Regions from separate parts of the Vibrio apostichopi genome, predicted to be linked through region 2. Evidence: predicted binding sites of a transcription regulator. Region 2 holds the regulator's gene; each other region holds the start of a gene.
The links. The regulator MetJ, encoded in region 2, represses methionine synthesis genes. The targets are predictions, from matches to a motif close to TTAGACNTNTANANGTCTAA.
Positions count from the first base shown of each region.

Region 1: a site for MetJ is predicted at 1,779-1,798, ahead of metA (homoserine O-acetyltransferase MetA). Genes of this name have one in related genera too.
Region 3: a site for MetJ is predicted at 1,890-1,909, ahead of QUF19_RS07050 (MetQ/NlpA family ABC transporter substrate-binding protein). Genes of this name have one in related genera too.

Region 1 is NZ_AP028067.1:1,692,080-1,696,347, reverse strand. Features, by position in the region: gene QUF19_RS07730 (M20/M25/M40 family metallo-hydrolase) at 1-535, shown strand, start outside; gene QUF19_RS07725 (DUF3859 domain-containing protein) at 665-1,087, opposite strand; gene QUF19_RS07720 (AAA family ATPase) at 1,181-1,549, opposite strand; gene metA (homoserine O-acetyltransferase MetA) at 1,822-2,763, shown strand; gene pilW (type IV pilus biogenesis/stability protein PilW) at 2,968-3,714, shown strand; gene rlmF (23S rRNA (adenine(1618)-N(6))-methyltransferase RlmF) at 3,827-4,268, opposite strand, start outside.
Region 2 is NZ_AP028067.1:3,498,993-3,503,260, forward strand. Features, by position in the region: gene QUF19_RS15725 (bifunctional aspartate kinase/homoserine dehydrogenase II) at 1-1,145, opposite strand, end outside; gene QUF19_RS15730 (O-succinylhomoserine (thiol)-lyase) at 1,148-2,329, opposite strand; gene metJ (met regulon transcriptional regulator MetJ) at 2,538-2,858, shown strand; gene QUF19_RS15740 (malic enzyme-like NAD(P)-binding protein) at 3,044-4,268, opposite strand, start outside.
Region 3 is NZ_AP028067.1:1,562,602-1,566,869, forward strand. Features, by position in the region: gene QUF19_RS07045 (haloacid dehalogenase type II) at 164-844, opposite strand; gene QUF19_RS07050 (MetQ/NlpA family ABC transporter substrate-binding protein) at 1,056-1,859, opposite strand; gene QUF19_RS07055 (dienelactone hydrolase family protein) at 2,068-2,976, opposite strand; gene QUF19_RS07060 (type II secretion system protein) at 3,404-4,030, shown strand; gene QUF19_RS07065 (Lrp/AsnC family transcriptional regulator) at 4,042-4,268, opposite strand, start outside.

The sequences.
Region 1 (4,268 bases), 1.8 Mb from region 2:
CGCTGGTTTAGCACCAGAAGAAGGCATCAGCGCGATTCAAGTAGCAGCAGACGCTATCACTAAAATGAACCTACTTCGTATTGATGAAGAAACAACAGCAAACGTGGGTATTGTTGAAGGCGGTCAAGCGACTAACATCGTAATGCCAGAGCTTAAAGTCGTAGCAGAAGCGCGTTCACTAAACGGTGAGAAGCTAACAGCGCAAGTTGAGCATATGATTTCGACATTTGAAGAAAGCGCGAAGCAGTTCGGTGCTGAAGTGGAGATCGAATCGACTCGTGCTTACGATGCATTCGTGATTGCAGACGATCACCCGCATATTCTTTCTATCAAAACAGCATTTGAGAAGCTTGGCGTAACGGCGAACACCAAACGCACTGGCGGCGGTAGCGATGCAAACAACTTCAACGCGAAAGGTCTAACAACCGTTAACCTTTCTACGGGTATGGCGAAAGTTCACACCACTGAAGAGTACATTGCAGTGAAGGACATGGTCGCAATCACTGAGTTTGTTGTCGCTTACGTGACTCAATAGTCTTGCTTCTAAGCTAGGTGGAAATACCATTTAGCTCATATCAAAAAGCCGAGTCCCCATATGACGTGTGACTCGGCTTTTTTGTTGTCTTGCGTTTAGCCTAAAACTAACGTTTACCAGAAATTTCGTCTAGAAGCCTCGACGCTTCCAGAACTGGCTTTCGTCTTTGCCAACTAGGTCGAATGTCTTGTCGGCAATGATGTTTCCTTTTAGCTCGACTGTCATACGCCATTTACCGAGTTTGTTCGAGATAGGAGCCCAAATAGTGTCGCCTAAGTAGAAGTCCCAATCGTTGTTGCCTACATATTCTTCACCATCAAACGGTTCTAAGACTTCACCTTTATCTGTGGTGATATCTGGGTGATAGATGCAGTAACGGATCTTTTCACCTTTGGCTTTTTTGATATTCAGGATATAGCCAAACTCGACGTCAATTTCAGCGTCGACAATCGTGGTGAACTCTTGGATTTTTGGTAGGTCTTTAGATTTTGAATCCCATGTGGAGTAGATACCATAAGAAGTCATGTCGACCACAACTGAGCGCTTTGCCATTTCAATCTTTACCTTGGAGTTATTCTTTAAGTTTAAATATTGGTCGTTGTGTTTGATTCGTTAGCCAGATAGTCGTTAGCAAAAAGTACAGGACTATTCTTGCCAATCTTTCACCATACGCTTAATCACCGATGGTTCGATATCATGAATGCTGCCATATTGCTCTCGGCAGACTTCGATAACCAAATCAGCTTTGTATTTGAGTGCAAGTTGGCGATAAGCCTTCATTTCCCACTGCTTGATGAATGTGTTCGACACCACAACATCTAGCCCTTGCTTTAGGCCATTTTCCGTCGTGTTCTGACACCACTCATGCGCTTGCTGCAACTGCCTAGGATCGAAATGATATTCACCTTGCTCATTCACGTAATACATATCCGCTTCGACATGTAATGCATCGTAGGTCTTTGCTTTTGTTGATTTGCCCGAGCCAGGCAATCCTCGAATGAGTATTAACTTCATCTGTCACTTTACAGGCTAATTCGAAAACATGAGTTTATCTCAAATACTATCGAGTTGCTCCGATAACTCCTCTAATCCTACATACTTGAGTCAAACTATTCCCCCACCCCGAATGTACGAACAACACACTACAAGCCCTTAGTAGGTAGGTGTTGCTTTTGATAAAAAACACAAATAATTTACATCTATCCATTTTGTATATCGACAAGCGTATAAAACTACTATAAATTTAGAAGTATAGACGTCTACATATCTAGCTTAGGGAGAAAGCTGTGCCTATTCGCATTCCAGACCAATTGCCAGCATCTGATGTTCTTCGTGAAGAGAACATCTTTGTTATGCCGCTATCAAGAGCATCGACACAGGAAATTCGTCCACTTCGAGTCTTGATCCTCAACCTAATGCCGAAGAAGATTGAAACTGAAACTCAATTCTTACGCCTACTATCGAACAGTCCATTGCAAGTAGATGTTGAGCTGCTGCGCATTGATGACCGACCAAGCAAAAACACACCGACAGAGCACCTTGATAACTTCTACCGCCAATTTGAAATGGTCAAAGGGAGAAACTTTGATGGATTGATCATCACTGGTGCGCCGCTTGGCTTAGTTCAATTTGAAGATGTTATCTACTGGGACCACCTAAAAACCATCATGGAGTGGGCCAATAAACACGTTACCTCGACTCTGTATGTATGCTGGGCGGCTCAAGCGGGCTTGAAGCTGTTGTATGATTTGCCAAAACGCACGCGCAAGGAGAAGCTTTCTGGTGTTTACAGTCACGAGATACATAACCCATACCACCCTCTTTTACGTGGCTTTGATGATACGTTTTTAGCGCCCCATTCGCGTTATGCCGATTTCTCACAAGAATACCTAAACGACCATACTGAACTGGATATTCTTGCGACATCTGACGTTGCTGGTGTTTACTTAGCCGCAACCAAAGATAAGCGAAACGTGTTTGTAACTGGTCACCCAGAATACGATGCGCATACATTACACGGTGAGTACGTTCGTGATTTAGGGGAAGGCATGGAGCCGGTGATTCCTATCAATTACTACCCGAACAACAATCCAGATAATAAGCCGGTTGCAAGCTGGCGAAGCCATGGGCACTTATTGTTCTCCAACTGGCTAAACTACTGCGTTTACCAGCAAACACCTTACGATCTGGATCACTTCAGCGAAGACAACTTCACTAAAGACGATTAAACGTGAGTTCGTAGTAATCAACAGGTCGTAGTAATCAGTAGTTCGTTATAGTTAATCTTGATAAAGCCGCACTCGGTAGGTTGTTGATAAAACAGCTAATTGAGGGCGGCTTTTTTATGGTGTGTGGCTCGCATTCCATAATAGATTTACCACTTCGACGACTGCGATTTCATATGATGTGTTTGTGTTCATAAGGAGCCGCACATGCCTGCCAAATCGTTGTTTTCATATCCCCTACTACCAAATCTCGCGCTACTTGCTTCATTCTCTCTGGTTGGCTGCGTTTCTGTGACTAAAGGACAACCTAAAATAGAAAGCGACCCTATTGCGATGTCTGAATCTCGAATCGAGTTAGGTTTGGGGTACATGGGGCAAGGTAACATGGTAAGAGCTAGAGAGAATCTTGAACTCGCCGTTAAACATGCACCAAGTTACTATCGCGCACGCCTGTCTATGGCTCACTATTTTGAACGAGTCGGCGAAATTGATGAAGCCAGAGTGACTTATCAAAAAGCTCTGCGCTTAGATTCCAAAAATGGTAACGTGCTCAATAATTACGGCACCTTTTTATGTAAACAGGGTGAATACGAGCAAGCCGATAAATACTTCAACCAAGCTATTGACCAGCCTTACTATTATTTAGTGTCTGCAAGTTATGAAAACGCGGCTTTTTGTGCGTTTAAAGCAGGCGAAGTGGACCAAGCACGATACTACTTCACGAGAGCAATAGACCACGATCCAAACCGCGTAAAATCAATTCTTCAGCTATCTAAGATAGAAGTCAGTACCGAGGATTATAATGATGCTCGGCTGCGCCTGTTTAAATTCCACCAGCGTTATGGCTATCAAGTACCCTCACTTCAGATCTTAATCGAACTAGAAAAGAAAGCCGGCAACAGCGCATTACAGCAGAAGTATCAAAGCGAATTAGACGAGTTGCTTTCTGTTTAAACCAGCTTGGGTTTTAGATGATTAAATAGAAACGGGCTTGCTGAAAGTATCAGCAAGCCCGTTGTTAGTTTTAGAGGTCGGTTTTGAACCGGTTACTTCAATTCTGGATTCGTTATTTCAATTCGATCCATTGTTGACGCTGTTCGTCGTCCATAAATGTCCAAGCAACGAAGCGACTGACTTTTTGTCCTTGAGACATCTCAACCACTTTCACTTGTTTTGCTCTCAGCTTACCAAGTTCTGAACGAATCATATCTACGTTGTCTTTCTTAGAAATCAGCGTCGTAAACCACAAGACTTGCGTCGAGAACAATTGGCTCTCTTTGGCCATTTTCAAGATAAACGCAGCTTCACCACCCGGACACCACAATTCGGTTTTCTGACCACCAAAGTTCAATGTTGGTTTGTTCGCTGCATCTACAGCATTCTGCGCCGTCTTCTTGTTTTTACGCTCAGGCTTAAACGGTAAGCCTGCTTTCTTCGCTCGATTGGCTGCTAAGTTGTCTAGTTTACGTTGAGAACCTTGCTCCGCTTCTTCTTGCGATCCATGGAAA
Region 2 (4,268 bases):
CCTTCTTTGAGCTTAATCTCAGCTTCAATCGCGTGGTCTTGTAGATACTCCAGAGCGCCACCAGCGATCTCTTCTGTGTAAGCAAGACGCAAGCAGTGCTGATCCGGTTCAAGCTCGAAAGCAAGCGGCTCTAATTGAGCGCGCTTAAGCCCTTCAAGGACTTCACTCTCTAGACGATCGAAATCATGACCGTGACCAAAAGTCAGTTGCACGATAAGAACTTCATCCAAAGAGGTAATGATTTTTGCACCACGACCCGATGCCAGTACACGCTCTATCTGTGTAGAGCCCGCCTCCGGCTGATAGCTACAGCGTAAGCTTAAGTCCATAGCACTTTGAGCCACAGGCTGTAGCGTTCGGCTGTGTAGCACTGGAGCCGCTAAACGAGCTAATTCACTCGCTTCATCAAGGCGAAGCAGAGGCAGTAAGCACGCATCCGAAACCAAACGAGGATCTGCGCTGTATACACCCGCCACGTCACTCCAAATAGTCACACGTTCAACTTCAGCTAGAGCACCAATCACAGTTGCTGAGTAATCCGAACCGTTACGACCGAGCAGTACCGTTTCGCCTTCGCAGTTTTGAGCCATAAAGCCCGTAATCACCACGCGACAATGGGCATGCTGCGCTAAGGCTTCTTTAATCAGAGGGTAAGAGCGTGCGCGGTCAACTTCAGGTTGAGCACCCGCTTCTGCACGTAAAAAGGCACGCGCATCTTGAGCAACCGCTTGTAAGTCATGCTGGCACAACAACGTCGCCAACAAACGTGAAGACCAAACCTCACCATGACCAAGCACTTGCGCTTTTTGTGCTTCGCTCAAGGGAGCAGTGAGCTCACCCAAAGCGGTAAATTCTTGTTGGATGGTTGCCGTTAGTTGAGAAGCGGCTTCGCCTTCAAGTAATGCTTCAATCAGTTCAAGCTGGAACTGACGAAGGGTTTGTAGGCATTCATGAGCAATACGGCCATCTTTGTCGAGCGCTTCAACAAACTCAATCAAACGGTTGGTTGTTTTACCCGCTGCCGATACCACGACCAAGTCAGTGGCTGATGAGTATTCTCTAAGAATGTTGACCACGCGTTGATAACATTCAGGGTTCGCTAAACTGCTGCCACCAAATTTATGTAGCTGGCGAAAGGTTGCCATTATTAACCCTCCCCTTCAGCGATAAAGCCTTGTGTTCTTTCGAAGGCTTGCTTGAGATCGTCGATTAGGTCTTCTGCATCTTCAAGGCCGACAGAAAGGCGCAGTAGTTGTTGAGAAACACCCGCTTCAGCCAATGCTTCTTCACCCATCGCACGGTGAGTCATCGACGCAGGGTGACAAATCAAGCTTTCAACACCACCCAGTGATTCAGCCAAAGAAAATAGCTCTAACTTATCGACAAAATATTTAAGCGCTTCAAAAGAGCCCGCAAACTCAAAGCTCAGCATGGAACCAAAGCCCAACTGCTGTTTCTTGGCGATCTCGTGACCCGGATGTTCAGGCAGGCTTGGGTGGTAAATCGTACCCACCAGGTCTTGTTGTTGCAGAGCCGTCAGAATTTCACGTGAGCTCTCTTCGTGAACACGCATACGCGCACCTAGCGTACGAATACCACGTAGCGTCATGTAGCTATCAAATGGTGTGCCGGTCGCACCAATACAGTTGCCCCACCATGCTAACTCTTCAGCGTGCTCTTCAGTTTTGGTGACCACAACGCCACCAATAACATCCGAGTGTCCGTTGATGTATTTAGTGGTTGAGTGGATAACAAAATCAGCACCCAGCTCTAAAGGCTTTTGGAACACAGGTGTCAAAAACGTGTTGTCGACAGCAACCAGTGCACCCACTTCTTTCGCTTTGCGGCAAGTTTCTGCAATATCAACCACACGAACCAATGGGTTCGATGGTGTTTCAATTAAGATCAACTTTGGCTTAAGCGCGATCGCCGCATCCAGCGCTGCTTGATCCGATTGATCAACAAACAGAACTTTGAAGTCACCTTTGAGTGAGCGTGTGTTAAACAGACGGTAAGTGCCGCCGTAGCAGTCGTGCGGTGCAATAATAAGATCATCGCCACCTAAGAAAGCCGAAACCCATAAGTTAAGCGCCGAAGTACCGCAGTTAGTAACAACTGCGCCTTTGCCCGATTCAAGCTCGAACAGTGCCGTTTCTAATAAACCACGGTTTGGGTTACCAGAACGGGTATAATCATACTTTGGCACTTCACCAAAAGCGGGAAACCCATAGTTAGTCGAAAGATAAATAGGTGGGACAACGGCATGGTGTTGCGTGTCTGACTCGATACCAGTACGTACTGCGATGGTTGCTGGCTTCCGGCTGCTCATAGGTGCTTCCTTACAAGTTTTGCGTCTGAGAATCACAGCTGCTTGTCGGCATTTTGCGGCTGTGTTAGATATATGTTATTCACTTTACTTTCATAAACGTGAGACGTCAACACTTCTAGACGTCCATATGTCTTTGCTTATGGCAGTAAATCCCGCTAAAATCACCACTATTAATTTATTCTAACAACTAAAGTGATGAAGGTACGCAATGGCCGACTGGAATGGTGAATACATAAGCCCATATGCTGAGCATGGAAAGAAAAGCGAACAAGTAAAGAAAATTACAGTTTCTATCCCTCTAAAAGTGTTAAAGGTTCTTACTGACGAGCGCACTCGCCGCCAGATTAATAACCTACGCCATGCAACAAACAGTGAGCTACTGTGCGAAGCCTTTCTACATGCGTACACAGGCCAACCACTACCAACGGATGAAGACCTTCGTAAAGACCGTCCAGACGATATTCCGACTGAAGTGAAAAAACTGATGACAGAGATGGGTATCGAGTTCGAAGCGTTTGACGAAGAATAACAATAACTCAGTCACTGCCTTCAATATTGATTCGCGATAACTGAACCCTATTTGTAACATCAACCACTACGCCCTCTATGACTGCGCAGTGAATGATAGACATAAAAAAACCGACTCCTAATGGGTCGGTTTTTTATTATTCTTTTCGCTCAATAGAGCAGTCGCGAACAAGCTATAACAAGCTATTAAGCCATATAGTTAGCAGGCATCTCAATACGAGCAACGCCAGACTCAACCGCCGCTTCCGCTACAGCTTTTGCTACGCGAGGAAGTAGACGTGGGTCCATTGGCTTAGGAATGATGTAACCTTTACCGAACTCCAATGCAGTTTCACCCGCAGCAGCCAGTACTTCAGCCGGAACTTCTTCTTTCGCCAGTTCACGAATCGCTTTAACAGCAGCCAATTTCATTTCGTCATTGATTTCGCTCGCACGCACATCTAGCGCACCACGGAAAATGAATGGGAAACAAAGTACGTTGTTTACTTGGTTAGGGTAATCACTGCGGCCAGTACCCATAATCAGGTCAGAACGAACTTCATGAGCAAGCTCAGGCTTGATCTCTGGATCTGGGTTTGAACATGCAAACACAACAGGCTTATCAGCCATCAACGTTAGTGCTTCAGCTGGTAGCAAATTAGGACCCGATACACCCAAGAACAGGTCAGCGCCTTCGATAACATCTTCAAGCGTGCGCTTGTCAGTGTTATTTGCGAACAGCTCTTTGTATTCGTTTAGGTCATCACGACGAGTGTGGATCACACCTTTACGGTCAAGCATGTAGATCTTCTCACGCTGAGCGCCACACTTAATCAGTAGCTCCATACATGCTACAGCCGCTGCGCCAGCACCTAAACAAACGATCTTACACTCTTCCAGTTTCTTACCTTGAAGCTCAATCGCGTTCAGCATACCCGCTGCCGTTACAATCGCAGTACCGTGTTGGTCATCGTGGAATACAGGTACATCACAACGCTCAATCAGGCGACGTTCAATCTCAAAACAATCTGGTGCTTTGATGTCTTCTAGGTTAATACCACCGAATGTATCTGCGATATTCGCAACCGTATCAACGAACTCATCGATTGTGCGGTGTTTTACTTCAATATCGATAGAATCTAAACCAGCAAAACGCTTAAACAGTAGCGCTTTACCTTCCATTACAGGTTTAGAAGCAATAGGACCAAGGTTACCTAGGCCAAGAATCGCAGTACCGTTAGAGATAACAGCAACCATGTTGCCCTTACCTGTGTATTTATAGACGTTATCAACGTTCTGTGCGATCTCGCGAACAGGCTCAGCCACGCCTGGGCTGTATGCAAGTGCTAGATCTTCTGCAGAGTTTGCAGGCTTCGTCAGTGCTACGGCAATTTTGCCTGGAATTGGGAACTCATGATAATCAAGAGCTTGC
Region 3 (4,268 bases), 1.9 Mb from region 2:
CTATGTCCATATGATAGAGCAACTAAAACTGTTTAATGAAAAGTTGATGAAAGCGGCTAAGTTGGTGGAGTCGGGGGACAACCTTTCGATAGATAACACTAAGGCCTCGCGTGTACGAGGCCTTTTTGTTTGTATCGAGTCAGGAGAAAAGTCTCTTGAGGTGTTACTTTTCTAAATTGTGCTTAATGATTTGTTCCACCACACCATCCATCGTCCTGCAGCTAATCTCAGGATTCAAATACAAAGGATGATATTCAACGCCTGTGCGGTCTATATAGGCTGCCTGTAAGCCGGCGGATAATGCACCATGAGTGTCCCAATCGTGAGTAGCGACAAGACGAAGGTTTTCGACAGGCTCTTTTAACGTTTCTGCTGCAAATCTATACACATCTGAATTTGGTTTGAAACTGCCTGTTTCTTCAACGGAAATGACGGTGTCGAAATAATCTTCTAAGCCTGAGTTCTTGATTTGAGAAGTGATTAGGTCGAGGGATGAGTTTGAAAAAGCGACGGTTTTAAAGCCGTTGTTACGCAATTCAAGTAAAGATGCTTTGATATCAGTGTGCGGCGGTAGAGTGGCAAAAGAAGTTAACAAGGCATCTTTGCTTTCCGCCGTTAAATCACACTTGTACCGTTGTGCAATAGCGCCGAGCGCTGCATTCGCTAGTTCAGAAAAAGTAGACTTTACGTTTGTTGCGATGCAAACCGTTGAAGAGTGCAAAAGCTTTGAGAACCAAAGTGATAGTGCATCCTCACTGCCAAATGCCGCTTTAAATTTAGGCTGTAATGACTCCAAATTTAAAACCGTTTCGTTTATATCAAACAGTATCACTTCTTTATTCATGCGAAGAACCCAGATTTAATTGAATTTCGTACTTACATAATCCGCTCGGATGACCCGGTTTTCAACCTCGATTTAAGTAACTTAAGCTTGGTTCTCTAATTTGAAAAGAGGGTTGGAATGAGTCATCGATGAAAACGTCACTCAAATCTGGCGTTGCTTACTGAGTTGCAGACAGCGCCAAATCTGAAATGATTTATTTAGCTTATTTAGCTTAATTTGCAGCTTCGATAGTGCCTTTGAAAGTGCTGTTTAAAAAGTCATTGATCTCTTGTGAGTGGTAAATTGAGATGATCTTTTTATACGTTTCATTGTTTTTGTCTTCTTCTCGCGCTGCCACAACCATCACAGCTAAAGGTGCGTCTTTTTTCTCTAAGTAAATGCCTTGTTTCTTAGGATCGAGCCCAGCCGACATGACATAGTTCATGGTGATTGCTGCTGCATCTACATCGTCAAGAGAGCGGGGTAGCTGAGCGGCATCCACTTCAACAAATCGAATGTTCTTCGGGTTGTTAACAATATCGTTTAAAGATGCATTGAAACCAGCGTTGTCTTTTAATGAAATCAGCCCGGCATCTTCAAGTAGTAGCAGTCCACGCCCGCCATTCGTTGGGTCGTTTGGAATCGCGATTCGTGCGTTATCTGGGATAGAGTCAAGCGAAGTGTACTTGTTCGAGTAAACGCCCATACGCATCAAAATTGAACGTCCGATAGAAACTAACTGGCTATCGTGATTGGCATTAAAGTTATCGAGAAATGGCTGATGCTGGTAACTGTTCAGTTGGATACTTCCATCGTCCAGTGCTGCGTTAGGGGTGATGTAGTCTGAGAATTCGACGAGTTCAATGTTTATCCCTTGCTTTGCTGCTTCTTTGGCAACAGCTTGTACAACTTGTGCATGTGGGCCAACTGTCGCCCCAATCTTGATAACATCCTCGTCTTTTTTTCCACATCCTGTCACGCCGAATGCGAATGCTAATGCCAACAGGGATGCTGTGATTTTTTTGTAGCGGTTCATGATAACTCCATTTAATTAACCAAAAGACGTTTAGATGTCTAGATGTCTATATTATCTATTTATAAAGTTGGGTCAATAGGTTTGTCAGAAGCAAAGTTAGATCTAGAAAACAAAGGCCTCGCACGTATGAGGCCTTTTGGGTTTCGTTGAGTAAGATATAGGGCAGTCACTTGCAACCTAAAGAAAACGGGTTCGGTAATCTCGCCTATTAAGAAAGCTTTTGATTAAAGAACTCAAGCGTACGTGTCCATGCTAATTCTGCTTCTTCTTCGGCATATCGACCTGTTGAATCGTTATGGAAGCCATGATTCACACCGTCATAGATGTAAGCGGTGTAGTCTGCCCCAATCTCTTTGAGTTCGGCTTCATAGTCTGGCCAAGTTGCATTCACACGTTTATCGATTCCAGCGAATTGGATCAGTAATGGCCCTTTGACGTTCTTTCTTAAATCAGGAGCGGCAGGAGTGCCGTAAAATGGAACGCCCGCATCCAGCTGCTCTGGCATTACCGCCGCCAACATATTCACGATATAGCCACCGAAGCAAAACCCTACAGCGCCTAGTTTTCCGTTACTTTTTTCATGAGATTTCAAAAAGTTTGCAGCGGCGATAAAGTCTTCTTCGATTTTCTCTCTGGATAATGATTTTTGCATTGCTCGACCTTCATCATCATTACCTGGGTACCCGCCAAGCGAATAGAGTGCATCAGGTGCAAACGCAATAAACCCAGCGGCCGCGAGTCGTCTTGCCACATCCTTTACGTATGGATTCAAGCCTCTATTTTCATGTATGACCAAGACGACAGGCGCATTACCCTCTAGCTCTTTTGGTACCACCAAGTAGCCATAGCCTTCTCCGTGGCCTTTAGGCGAAGGAAATTTCTCGTAGGTTGCTTTGATGGAAGGATCATTGAAAGAGACTTGCTCTGCGTTTGCATAATTAGGAATCAATGCAGACGTTAATGTTGTCATGGTTAAGCCAAGTACAGCCAACCCAGATAGACGAGCCATAAACTCTCTGCGATCAATCAGACCGTGTGCATATTCGTCATACCAATCAAATGCTTCTTGGGGGATAGATCGAGTTGGATCTGATTGAGATTCGGTACTTTTATTCATAACTTTTCCTTGTTGTGAGTTGTTTGACCAATCAACTATAGTGGAAACTTCAATATATTTGAACGATCGCTCAATAACTTTTTAACTATTTGTTATATCAAAGTACAAAAATTAGATGACAGTCAGATAAAACGACCACTTCGGAATCGATTCCCTTGTCTTAGGTTTGTTTTACTGGATCAATCAACACAAGGTTGATGTAAGTGATTCAGTCAGTGAAGCAGGGTAGTTAAGACTATTCGATATTTGCTTTTCTTATTTGGGGAGGAGGTTCTAGTTCTAAATTGGCCTTTAATAGCTAGGCATATTTACCGTCAGTAGGGCAGTATGTTTCAATACAAAACGCTTGATTTTACTCTGGTATAATCTTTCCCCATAAGGAAGCCTTAGCGTTATTAGAACCGTTTTAATGAGAGATAAAGATTAGATGTTGAAACTTTTGTGTCAGATAAAAAAATGGAAACTTGCAGCGTTTAGTTTGCTCATGCTTATTTGCGCATTTTTTATCTACAACCAGTTTGGCAACCGTATGTCCCGTGTCGATGAGGCAGACTTTCTGATCGGGCAACTGAATACAGTCTTGGATGCCGCTGAGCAATATTCTCTTGATAATGGCTCTTTGCCTCCCATCACTTCCGATACCGACACTAAATACGGCTACTTGAATATCAATCACTTAATTGAAAATCCGGGCCTATCAACATGGCAAGGGCCGTACCTATCTTTTGACGATACATGGATAGGTGGAGATCAGTACATCGATAATCCAGATTACATAGCAACGCAATTACTGCTTAAGGAAAAGGGTAGTCAGTGGGCACGAGGAAGCACCGAGACAGGTTGTGAATCGTCGTCAGCAACCTGTTCTCTTGCGGCTTGTATCTGGTTGGTACCAATAAAAGTGGCACAAGAAATTAATCAGATTGTCGATGGCAATACGAGTCTCGAAAGTTCTAATACGACCGGAAAAATACGTTACGATAAAGCATTTGGTGGCGCACTTGTTTGTATGGTTGGAGATGACTATCCAATGCCTTCTGTACAGTCCAATTAAGTCGCCCCTAATTACCTCACTGGCAGCTTGGTCTTTGTTTTTACCTGACCGAAGGCGAAGCTGGATTCAATAGAGGCAATATTTGGCAGGCGAGTTAACTGTTTGCGGATGAACTGCTCATAGCTTTTGAGCGATTCACTCACTACATGCAGTAGGTAGTCGTGATTGCCCGTCATCAGAAAGCACTCTAACACTTCATCAATCACTTCAATGTGTTGCTCAAAATCTCGCATGTTCT